DNA from 3 places in the Pseudoalteromonas sp. ESRF-bin5 genome. Region 3 is predicted to be linked to each of the others. Evidence: predicted binding sites of a transcription regulator. Region 3 holds the regulator's gene; each other region holds the start of a gene.
The links. Region 3 encodes MetJ, which represses methionine synthesis genes. Its sites were predicted from a motif close to TAGACGTCTAGACGTCTA; they were not measured.
Positions count from the first base shown of each region.

Region 1: metA (homoserine O-acetyltransferase MetA) is a predicted target of MetJ. The motif match lies at 2,574-2,591, and genes of this name have one in related genera.
Region 2: metK (methionine adenosyltransferase) is a predicted target of MetJ. The motif match lies at 2,786-2,803, and genes of this name have one in related genera.

Region 1 is NZ_NTLW01000319.1:6,083-10,376, reverse strand. It holds gene ettA (energy-dependent translational throttle protein EttA) at 1-1,003, opposite strand, end outside; gene BCG07_RS19500 (M24 family metallopeptidase) at 1,180-2,481, shown strand; gene metA (homoserine O-acetyltransferase MetA) at 2,657-3,604, shown strand; gene BCG07_RS19490 (homocysteine S-methyltransferase family protein) at 3,594-4,294, shown strand, end outside.
Region 2 is NZ_NTLW01000079.1:25,584-29,877, forward strand. It holds gene rpiA (ribose-5-phosphate isomerase RpiA) at 1-150, opposite strand, end outside; gene BCG07_RS03695 (5-formyltetrahydrofolate cyclo-ligase) at 204-800, opposite strand; gene BCG07_RS03700 (hypothetical protein) at 821-1,369, opposite strand; gene metK (methionine adenosyltransferase) at 1,533-2,684, opposite strand; gene tkt (transketolase) at 2,990-4,294, shown strand, end outside.
Region 3 is NZ_NTLW01000271.1:31,884-36,177, reverse strand. It holds gene metL (bifunctional aspartate kinase/homoserine dehydrogenase II) at 1-555, opposite strand, end outside; gene metB (cystathionine gamma-synthase) at 561-1,790, opposite strand; gene metJ (met regulon transcriptional regulator MetJ) at 1,990-2,310, shown strand; gene BCG07_RS16710 (malic enzyme-like NAD(P)-binding protein) at 2,379-3,620, opposite strand; gene rpmE (50S ribosomal protein L31) at 4,241-4,294, opposite strand, start outside.

The DNA.
Region 1 (4,294 bases), on a different contig from region 3:
TTTTACGTAAGTTAGTCACTTCTAATACTTGGTCGCCTAAACGTGGGCCAGGTGGAATAAATAGCTCGTTTGTTTCGTTACGTTTTTGGTAATCTGATTGTTGTAGCTCGCTAAACTGCGCCATACGCGCTTTAGACTTAGCCTGACGACCTTTAGGGTTTGAACGCACCCATTCAAGTTCTTGCGCAATTGATTTTTGACGTGCTTTTTCAGATTTTTGTTCTTGCTGTAAGCGCGCGTCTTTTTGTTCAAGCCAAGAAGAGTAGTTACCTTCCCATGGAATTCCTTCACCACGGTCAAGCTCTAATATCCAGCCAGCAACGTTATCAAGGAAGTAACGGTCATGCGTTACCGCCACAACAGTGCCTTCGTAGTCATGTAAGAAGCGCTCTAACCATGCAACCGACTCAGCATCTAAGTGGTTAGTTGGTTCATCAAGAATAAGCATATCTGGTTTTTCTAGTAACAAACGACAAATAGCAACACGGCGGCGTTCACCACCTGAAAGGTGCTCAATTTTAGCATCCCACTCAGGTAAGCGAAGTGCATCAGCAGCGCGCTCTAGTACGTTATCGATGTTATGGCCATCGTGCGCTTGAATAACTGCTTCTAATTCACCTTGTTCTTTAGCCAGTGCGTCAAAGTCAGCACCTTCCATTGCGTACTCGTTGTAAACCTCGTCAAGGCGATTAAGGGCGTGTTTTACTTCGCCAACAGCTTCTTCAACTATTTCTCGTACTGTTTTGCTTTCGTCTAGTACTGGCTCTTGTGGTAAGTAACCAATTTTAGTACCAGGCTGAGGACGTGCCTCACCTTCAAAGTCTTGGTCAACACCGGCCATAATACGTAGCAATGATGATTTACCAGAACCATTTAAACCAAGCACACCAATTTTGGCGCCAGGAAAAAAGTGCAACGAAATATCTTTTAAAATTGTACGCTTAGGCGGCACAACTTTAGATACTCGACTCATCGAGAAAATAAACTTATCAGGTAAAACCATGGAGGAAAGCCTTCAAATAATAATAAAAATTTTAATGTTGTATTGTAGTTGTTGAGAGGTGAAACAGTCAACGAATGGCGGGTGGGAATATATCTTTATCGTTTTATCTCGTTAAATGTATAGTTTTATTTGGGTGTGCTAACGTATTTAAACCATAGTAAAAATAAGAAAAACCCATGACTATACAAAAAGTAATAACAATGTTGGCTTTGCTTACGTTATTTACCACAAACCCCAAAGCTAACGCAGTCGATTCTCCTTGGCCCGAAATAAGAAAACAAAGAATAAATAAACTCCTGCCAAACGCTTTAAAAGCAGCTAAGGTAGATGCTTGGCTTATTGTTTGTAGAGAAAATAACAACGACCCATTGGCTGACCATGTTGGCTGTGAAAACGCAGGTTCGCCAGCGGCATATTTATTTTATTTTAATAAAGGGGCGTTTCATTCGGTAGCCTACTCACCTTCAAGCGAAGCAAAAGCACTCGACGAGCTAAACATACATGAAAAAGTGATCTCGGTGCCACGCAGTGTGTCTGCGTTAAAATACGCGGCTGAGTTTATAAAAAAACAACCCTTTGAGCGTATAGCAATAAATGTCTCTGATCTTAATGCACAGGCAGATGGGTTATCGCACTCGCAATACAAGCAATTAACTAACTTATTAGGCGCAAAGCAAACAGCAAAGCTCGTATCTTCCGAAGAAGTCGTTTATCAATGGCTTTCAATTAAGTTACCTGCTGAAGTTGAAATAATGAAAGAGGCCGCAATGCTTTCAGCAACGTGGCAAATAGAGGCTTATAAAACTATTATTCCGGGTAAAACCACCGATGCCGATGTAGCTAAATTTTTAAAAGCTAAAATGAAAGCACGAGGTGTAACCGATGCATGGGCTGCCGATCAAAATCCTAACGTAAATTCAGGTCCCGATCGCGGGCATTCGCATTCTACAAATAAAGTCATTATGCCGGGCGACGTAATTCAAATTGATTTTGGCGTAAAGCTCTTCAATCGCTGGGTAAGTGACATTCAGCGTTTTGCTTATGTACTTAAAGAAGGGGAAACCTCTGCACCAGCCAACATTCAGCAATATTGGATTAATGCCCGAGATAGCGGTTTTGCCGCATTTAATGCAATGAAACCCGGCGTAAAGGGTATAGACGTGGATCAAGCTCAAACCGTATTAATGAATAAATACAACTCAGAGCCTGTGCCATGGAGTACCGGCCATCCAGTTGGGTATGTTGCACACGATACCGGGCCCAATTTAGGTGGCTCTCGCAGTGCCCAAGTAAGGCCTGCTGCTCATCGTAAACTTAAAGAGGGAATGGTGTTTGCTTTTGATGGCTTTTTTAGTTGGCCTTTAAACAACACCGAGTTTAAAACCATTTCTGTTGAAGAAATGGCTGTAATTACCAAAAACGGCGCTGAGTATTTAATTCCCCCTCAGCAAAATTTAATATTAGTGGGCAATAATTAGTTCATTATTTTAAATGCAGTGAGTTAAGCCTCTTTTTAAGGGGGTGACTCATTGCTTGCCACATACTTAAGTAATAATGAATAAATTTCATTTAGACATCTATACATCTAGAGGTTGATATTTTTTGCTTTCAGTTCATAATTAGCACGAGTTTTTATGAGTAGGAGTTAAAAATATGCCAATTACCGTAAAGGATGAGCTTCCAGCCATTGCACGTTTGCGCCAAGAAAACGTATTCGTCATGCCAAAAAGCCGTGCAAAAACGCAAGAAATCCGCCCAATGCGTTTGGCTATATTAAACTTAATGCCTAATAAAGTAGAAACCGAAGTGCAGTTTATTCGTTTACTTGCAAATTCTCCTTTGCAAGTAAACGTAGAGCTGCTGCGCCTAGACACTCACCGCAGCAGTAATAACTCAGAAGAACACCTAGATACCTTTTACCGCTATTTTTCAGAGGTAAAAAATAACAATTACGATGCGCTTATTGTTACAGGCGCACCGCTTGCGCATTTAGAGTATGAAGATGTTGCCTACTGGGAAGAGCTTAAAGTCATTATTGATTGGGCAGAGCAACACGTTACCTCTACGTTGTTTTCGTGTTGGGCGGCTCATGCAGCGCTATTCCATAGCTACAATTTAAAGCGCGACTTAAAACCCAATAAGCTGTGTGGCGTATTTACTCACCAATGCCATTTTAAACACGGGGCATTAACCCGCGGTTTTGATGATACCTTTTTAGTACCACACTCACGTTATGGGCACATTGATATAAAAAAAATAAATGCGTGTGATGATCTCGTTGTATTAGCAGGCTCTGAACGAGTGGGTGCTTACTTATTAAAGAACAAATCGGGTAGCCAAGTATTTATAACAGGCCACCCAGAATACGATGCCGACACCCTAAAAGGGGAGTACGAGCGTGATTTACAAAAAAGCCCAGATGCGCCAAAACCTGAAAACTATTTTCCCGATGATGATGCAAGCAAGCAACCGTCAAAAACGTGGCAAAGCCATGCTTTTTTACTTTTTTCGAACTGGTTAAATTACTACGTGTATCAGACCACACCGTATGATATTAATTTAGTTAGCCAAGATGTGAGGACTAACAACTATGCCGAATAATACAGCCGCCAACAAACAAGCCGAACTAAGTGAAGCGCTTAAAGAGCGCATTTTAATTTTAGACGGCGCTATGGGCACTATGATCCAAACTCATAAACTTGAAGAAGAAGACTACCGAGGCGAGCGTTTTAAAGATTGGCACGTGCTAATAAAAGGCAATAACGATTTATTAAGCCTCACCAAACCCGAGCTAATAACCGATATACACCGCGGCTTTTTAACTGCCGGTGCAGATATTATTGAAACCAATACCTTTAACTCAACCACCATTTCGATGGAAGATTACGACATGGCAAGCATAAGCCGTGAGGTAAACTTAGAGTCGGCAAAACTCGCGCGTGCTATATGTGACGAGTTCACCGCTATAAATCCAGAAAAACCACGCTATGTAGCGGGGGTTTTAGGGCCAACATCTAAAACCTGTTCTATCTCGCCAGATGTAAACGACCCAGGTTACCGTAACGTAACGTTTGATAAGCTGGTTACTGCGTATGTAGAGTCTACCCTTGCATTAATGGAAGGTGGCGCTGATTTAATACTTATTGAAACCATATTTGACACCCTAAATGCAAAAGCCGCCTCATTCGCAGTAGAAGAAGCCTTTGAGCAAGCCGAGCGCACATTACCCGTAATGATCTCGGGCACAATTACCGATGCCTCAGGGCGTACCCTTTCGGGGCAAACAACCGA
Region 2 (4,294 bases), on a different contig from region 3:
TACTGCACCTACTAAAGTGTCTTTAACTGTACCAAGGGCATCAATAAAGTGATTAACGGTTGAGCCTGTGCCTACACCTACTATCGTGTTTTCTTTTACAAACTCGAGTGCAGCCCATGCTGCTGCTTTTTTTAATTCGTCTTGTGTCATTATTTTGTGCTCATGTATGTCAAACGTGTGCTGCAAGTATGCGAATAATCACATCACCAGCAGTAATTTTTGTTGGGTGTTATTATGGTTTTAAGCGGTACGTCCCAAGACTCTATTGGCAATACATCAACTTTTTGGCACTCATGTGCAAGGCCTATAAGTCGTGTTTTTTGCCAGTTTTCATCGTGTAAACGAGCCAGTGTTCTATCGTAAAACCCACCTCCCATTCCTAAGCGATTACCTTGATTATCGAATGCAACTAATGGCATAAGTAAGTAGTCCAGCTCGGGTAAAGGGCATATTTGACTGCAATTTAGCTTAGGTTCAAAGATACCATAGCGATTTGCCTTCATGGGTGAGTTTTTCTCATAGCGCTGAAACAGCAAAGTGGCGCCATTAAATGGGTGTATTACTGGTAGGTAAATAACGTGATTTAAGTTCCATAATTCTTTAATTAACAAGGAGGTATCAAGCTCTCCGTCGTTACTTAAATAAATGGCGATATGTTGATTTTTAGCTGTTTTTTTTGTTTTTAAGTATTGAATAAAATTCATACTTAAAGATTGAGATGCTAAATTTTGCTGTTCATTAGACAAATTATTACGTAATTCGCGAATAGATTTTCTTATTTGGGCGCGTGAATCGCTCATTTTTCAAACTTACCAACTAATTAAAAAGCAAATAAAGCAGGAAACGCCAAGTACACCGCAAGTATAATAAGCAACGTAACAACCGTAGCTATTAACGAATAAAGCAATGCATTACTGCGTTTTTTAGGCTGAGTTATTAGTTCCTCGTCCAGTAATAGCTCTTCGTCTTGCCATTCGTCTTCATCTACTTCAGGGGTTTTTGTTTGGTTTTCAGGTAAGCGCTGCTCAAGGTCTTCGAGTTTTTCTTCTAGCCTGATTAAACTGCTGGTTATGTAGTCTAATGCGTCAAAAATACGCTCATCTCGCTGGCTATCACTTACCGTTTGAGTGGTTTTTTCAGTATTTGTCGATACAGCTTGAAGCTTACTTTTAATACCCATTCCAACAAGTAGCTTAGCTTGTTTTAATGCTTTGTTTTTATCGCTAGGCGCAAATAAAGGCTTACCTTTAAAAAATAAGGCTACTTTTTCTTCTGAGATTTTTAGTTTTGCCGCCAGTGTTGTACACGCTGTTTTTGAGTCAACGTTATCAGCGAGTCCAGCAAACATAACGCGAAAGTTATCGGTCATTTAAATATCCCTAAAGCTTTATAATTAAATGAGTATATACCTAAAGTATAAAAAAGTTCGAGGACCAATTAATAGTTATTTTTTAAACTATGAATTAGCGTTGCGTTACATAATTGCTAGCTATAAAAAAGGCCCTTAAAAGGGCCGTTTTTTTGCTTTAGTCTTAAAGACCCGCTGCTGCGCGAAGTGCGTCAGCTTTATCTGTGCGTTCCCATGGGAATTCGTCACGGCCAAAGTGGCCGTAAGCTGCAGTAGGAAGGTAGATAGGGCGCTCTAAATCAAGCATTTGAATTAAGCCGTAAGGGCGTAGGTCAAAATGTTCACGAATTAATTCGATTAAACGTGCTTCTTCTAATTTACCAGTACCAAACGTTTCAACACTAATAGAAGTTGGCTCTGCAACACCTATTGCGTAAGATACTTGTAATTCACACTTATCAGCAAGGCCAGCAGCCACTACGTTTTTAGCCACGTAACGTGCAGCGTATGCAGCTGAGCGGTCAACTTTTGATGGATCTTTACCAGAGAAAGCACCACCACCGTGACGTGCCATACCGCCGTATGTATCAACAATGATTTTACGACCTGTTAAACCACAGTCACCCATTGGACCACCAATTACAAATCGGCCTGTTGGGTTAATAAAAAACTTAGTTGCGCTTGTGATTAGTTCAGCAGGAAGTACTGGCTTGATGATGGTTTCCATCACAGCTTCTACTAAATCGTTTTGAGAGATGTCTTCGCTGTGCTGAGTTGACAGAACAACCGCATCAATACCTACTGGCTTACCGTTTTCGTATGCAAAAGTAACTTGAGATTTTGCATCTGGACGTAACCAGTTAAGCTCGCCGCTTTTACGTACTTGTGCTTGACGTTGAACTAAACGGTGAGAATACGTGATAGGTGCAGGCATTAACACTTCAGTTTCGTTACATGCGTAACCAAACATTAAACCTTGGTCGCCAGCGCCTTGTTCTTCTGGGCTAGTACGGTCAACACCTTGGTTAATGTCTGGAGACTGTTTACCAATGGTGTTCAAAATTGCACACGAGTCAGCATCAAAACCCATATCTGAGTGAGTGTAGCCAATTTCACGTACTGTTTTACGCGTAATCTCTTCTATATCAACCCATGCGCTAGTAGTGATTTCACCACCAACCATAACCATACCTGTTTTCACGTATGTTTCGCACGCAACGCGGGCATGAGAGTCTTGCTCTAGGATAGCATCAAGAACCGCATCAGAGATTTGGTCGGCGATTTTATCCGGATGACCTTCAGAAACAGATTCAGAAGTAAATAAATGTTTTGCCATTGTAATTATGCTCACAAATATTGCGCTTCACAAACGTCGGTATTAGCGCTAAAAAATTAAGGGGCGTATTTTATCTAAAACGAAACACCTTGCATAGTGTTTTTACGCCTAGACGTCTAAATTAAATTAGTTATGACATTATGGTCTTAAAAAATATTCATAATACCTCATTTTTATAGGGTTTTTAATTGCACACAGCCCCCACAATAAGTAAGAATGGTCGCAATAAAAGTGCTCTTGTAACTTGAGTACATAAACGAACACATAAATACCCGCGCAAATACATATATAAGGTAGGAGAATTCATGCCATCTCGCAAAGAACTTGCAAATGCTATTCGCGTCTTGTCAATGGACGCAGTACAAAAGGCCAAATCTGGTCACCCTGGAGCCCCTATGGGCATGGCTGATATCGCAGAAGTATTATGGCGCGATTATCTAAAACATAATCCATCAAATCCAGAGTGGGCAGACCGAGATCGATTTATACTGTCAAACGGCCACGGTTCAATGCTTATCTATTCTTTATTGCACTTAAGTGGTTATGATTTACCGTTGGACGAAATTAAAAACTTCCGTCAAATGCACTCTAAAACACCAGGCCACCCAGAATACAGTTATGCGCCAGGTATCGAGACCACTACGGGCCCACTAGGCCAAGGGATCACAAATGCAGTAGGCATGGCAATTGCTGAAAAAGCGCTTGCGGCACAATTTAACCGTGAAGGTCACGACATTGTTGATCATCATACCTATGCATTCATGGGCGACGGTTGTTTAATGGAAGGCATTTCGCATGAAGCCTGTTCGCTTGCCGGCACATTAGGCCTTGGCAAGCTGGTTGCTTTTTGGGATGACAACGGCATTTCTATTGATGGTGAAGTTGAAGGTTGGTTTAGCGATGACACACCAGCACGTTTTAAAGCGTACGGCTGGCACGTAATTAGTGACGTTGATGGCCACGACAGCGATGCAGTAAGTGCTGCAATTAGCGAAGCAAAAAGCGTGACTGATAAACCAACCCTCATTTGTTGTAAAACAATTATTGGTTACGGTTCACCTAATAAATCGGGTAGCCACGACTGTCACGGTGCACCACTTGGCGATGACGAAATTAAAGCATCGCGTGAGTTTTTAGGTTGGACGGGCGATGCATTTGAAATCCCTGAAGACATTTACGCACAGTGGGATGGAAAAGCTAAAGGCCAAGAACTTGAATCAAGCTGGGACGAAAAGTTTGCAGCCTATGCAAAAGCATTCCCAGAGCTTGCAGCTGAGTACAAACGCCGTACAAATTCAGATTTACCTGCCGATTGGGCTGAAAAGTCACAAGCGTATATTGAGCAGTTACAAGCAAACCCGGCAAATCCAGCATCTCGTAAAGCGTCACAAAATGCATTAAATGCATTTGGTCCATTATTACCAGAATTTATGGGTGGCTCTGCCGATTTAGCAGGTTCAAACTTAACAATTTGGGAAGGCTCTAAAGGCCTAACAGCGGACGATGCAAGTGGTAACTACGTTTACTACGGTGTGCGTGAGTTTGGTATGTCGGCAATTATGAACGGTATTGCACTTCATAAAGGCTTTATTCCTTACGGTGCAACGTTC
Region 3 (4,294 bases):
ACCCAACGTATTTGATGCAATAAAGCCTGTGACAACATTAATGTAGTCTGGGGTTATAAACTTCGCACATTGCTGCGCATTTTGGGTATGTAACAATTGCCCATTATTTAATGTAAAAAGTGTTCGAGCATCAAGGTCACAAGCATTAATATTTAATTGCGTAAGGTAAAGCGCCAATAAGCGTGCAGACCATACCTCACCATGAGCAAGCAAGGGAGCTTCTTTCAAGCCTTGGTTTTTTATCAATTCACTAATCGCTGTTAGTTCACTATGCAAACGCGTTAAAGCAGTTCGCTTAAGATCTGCATGAAGTAACTGTGTGATTAAATCAGTTTGATGATTATTTAATTGCAGCAATATATCAGCAACGACATGCGTATCTTGTTGCTGATAGCTTTGCCATAACTTTACTAAAGTATCGGTTGTTTTTCCCGCCGCAGATACAACAACACAATCGCCCGGCTGAGTATGCTCTAAAATAATACTCGCAACCCGCTCATACCGCTGAGCCGAACTAAGGCTTGAACCACCAAATTTATGTACTGTTTGTGTCATATTGTTCACCAAAGCGCTGGATGAGCGGCACTTAATTTAATGTCACCGCCTGCTCCTTTGTTTAAATTTGCTTTACTGCCTGGCTTTACAAGCTGAAACACGCGCTCTAAATCAGCTAATAAGTCGTTTATATCTTCTATACCTACTGAAACTCGAATAAGTGTATCGCCCACTCCCGCTTCAAGACGAGCTTTAGGCTCCATGCCAGCATGGGTCATGGTTGCAGGATGGCATATTAGGCTCTCTACTCCGCCCAAAGACTCTGCCAAGCTAAAGTCACGTAAGCTGGTTAAAAACGCCGCAGCATCGTTTACGTCTCCTTTAATATCAAAACTCACCATGCCACCAAAGCCTAGTTGCTGCGCTTTGGCTAATTCATGCTGTGGGTGTGATTCAAGACCAGGGTAATAAACTTGGCGAACAAATTCCGACTTTTCTAGGTATTTAGCAATCGCTAATGCGTTTTCTTGATGCTGCTTTAAACGCACATTTAGTGTTCGCAACCCGCGCAATGTTAAATAACTATCAAATGGCGCACCTGTAATACCTATATTATTTGCCCACCATGCCAGCTCATCGCCCAGCTCTTGTGAAGCAGCAATCACCGCACCGCCCACTACATCTGAATGACCATTGATGTACTTGGTGGTGGAATGTACAACTATATCAACACCAAATTTAATAGGGTTTTGTAATGCTGGTGATAAAAATGTGTTATCGGCAGCGACTAAAGCACCGCACTGCTTAGCAACATCGGTTATTGCTTTAATATCAGTTAAGCGTAGTAATGGGTTACTTGGTGTTTCTATCCAAATTAGCTTAGGTTTAATTGCTAAAATTTTATCTAAACTGTGTGCTTGTGTTAAATCTAAAACTTCTAGCTTGAGCAAACCGCGCTTTTGCAGTGAAGTAAATAAACGATAGCTTCCGCCGTAACAATCATGTGGGATCACTAACGTATCGTCATGATTCAGGATTTGCGTAGCCAAGTGAACGGCAGACATACCCGTAGCAGTAATAATACCGCGTGCGCCACCTTCAAGCTCAGCCAAGGTTTCGGCTAAAATATCACGATTGGGGTTACCACTTCGCCCGTAATCGTATTGACGCTTTGTATCAAAGTCGGCAAACGAATAGGTGGTTGATAAGTAAATAGGTGCGACAACTGCGCCATGATGCTTGTCTGCTTCAACACCACTTCTTACTGCAATGGTTGCTTTATTTTTTTCGCTCATATTCGTCACCTATTTAATTTGGATGTTTAGACGTCTAAAAGAGTAATTTATCTTATTAAAGATGTCAAAACATTTAAAGCTCCAGATGGCTAAACAACTAGTATTTGACTATCTTTTTTAAATCGATAGAATTTCACGCATATTCATATGCATTGTAGTGCATATGAGCAATTATTAATCTGAGGCGACGATACATCTTATGGCTAAATGGAATGGTGAGTATATTCACCCATACGCAGAACACGGGAAAAAATCAGAACAAGTAAAAAAAATTACCGTTTCAATCCCACTAAATGTATTAAAGGTATTAACGGACGAACGCACGCGTCGTCAAATTAATAACTTACGTCATGCAACAAATAGTGAATTACTTTGTGAAGCATTTTTACATGCATTTACCGGTCAACCTTTGCCTAACGACGACGACTTACGTAAAGACAACGCCGAAAAAGTTCCTGAAGAAGTGAAAAAAATAATGCAAGAAATGGGGCTAGAAGTGCCTGTTTTAAACGAAGATTAAACGTAATTTAGACACAAAAAAACCTCAATTAATTGAGGTTTTTTTGTGTCTAAATTACGACTTAGTCGTTATTCCATATAGTTTTCTGGTAAATCAATTTGTGCAACACCTGACTCTACAGCAGCTATTGCAACCGCTTTTGCAATGCGTGGTAATAAACGAGGATCCATTGGTTTTGGAATAATATACTTATCACCAAACTCCAGCTTATCAACACCCGCAGCCGTCAGTACTTCAGCAGGTACAGGCTCTTTAGCAATACTTCTTATCGCTTCTACAGCTGCAATTTTCATTTCATCATTTATTGCACTGGCGCGTACATCAAGAGCACCGCGGAATATAAACGGAAAACACAGAACATTATTAACTTGGTTAGGGTAATCTGATCGACCCGTTGCCATAATTAGATCGTTTCGAGCAGAATGAGCCAGTGCAGGATCAATTTCTGGATCTGGGTTTGAACAAGCAAACACAACTGGTTTTTCTGCCATTAATTTTAAATCATCGGCAGCTAATAGATTAGGCCCCGATACACCAACAAATACATCTGCATCTTCAATAACATCTTGCAACGTGCGCTTGTCTGTATTGTTAGCAAAAAGTTTTTTGTATTCATTTAAGTCATCACGACGAGTATGAATAACACCTTTACGGTCAAGCATATAAATGTGCTCGCGCAAAGCACCACACTTAATTAACAGCTCCATACAAGCAACCGCAGCAGCACCGGCACCCAAACACACAATAGTCGCATTTTCGATAGACTTGCCTTGCACCTCAAGCGCGTTCAACATACCCGCAGCAGTTACAATGGCAGTACCGTGCTGATCATCATGAAATATCGGAATACTGCAGCGCTCAATCAATGCTTTTTCTATTTCAAAACACTCTGGCGCCTTAATATCTTCAAGGTTAATTCCGCCAAACGTGTCGGCAATATTAGCAACTGTATTAATAAAGTCTTCAGTAGTGCGGTGTTTCACTTCGATATCAATAGAATCAAGGCCAGCAAATCGCTTAAACAGTAACGCCTTACCTTCCATTACAGGTTTTGAAGCAAGTGGGCCTAAATTACCTAAGCCTAAAATTGCAGTACCATTAGTGATAACCGCAACCATATTCCCTTTGCCTGTGTATTTATAAGCGTTTGCAGGGTCTGCAGCGATTTCACGTACGGGTTCTGCAACTCCTGGGCTATATGCTAATGCGAGATCTTTTACCGTTTCAGCAGGCTTTGTTAGTTCAATGCTAATTTTTCCTGGAACGGGGTGCGAATGATAGTGTAGTGCTTGTTCACGAAAGTCTGACATAACGCGATTGTATCCTGCAATTAAAGTAAAAGTGAGAGGTGAAGTTTAGGCTACGATACCCTTATTATTTTTAAATTCCAAGCAATATCAGGTCTATCCTGTTATATGCTAGTTCGATTAATTTTAAGAGGTTTTTCAATAACTTTTGTAAATTATATCGACACTTTATAAATAAAAATTCATCCAATAACGGATTCTAAAGGCACATTTGTTCTTTCATTATTTTTTATAAAATATCTTAATAAAGTACTATAAAAATAAGCAAAAATAGGCTTATTCACATACTTTAAAAACATATAACTTCACGTTAGCTGCATTTAACCACTTAGTTAAAAAATGAACTAATTAAAAATATAGAGAATAATTTGCGGTTTGTCTGTAAAGGTTTATGCATATTCAGAATAAGAACAGGAAATAGTTATGCATAGCAGGGAAATATGAAAATCGAGCAATAAGCTAAATAATTTGTTATTTAGTTGTCCTATATTAAAAAACATTGACGCCATTCGTGTAAAACTTAATTTTTTAAATCGAAACGTTATTACTATTAAATTGGTATAACTAAATTAAAAGCATAAAAAAAGCACCCTAAGGTGCTTAATTTAACGAGACAGCAAAAATTACTTCTTGCTACCAAGTGCACCGAAACGCTTGTTGAAACGATCAACACGTCC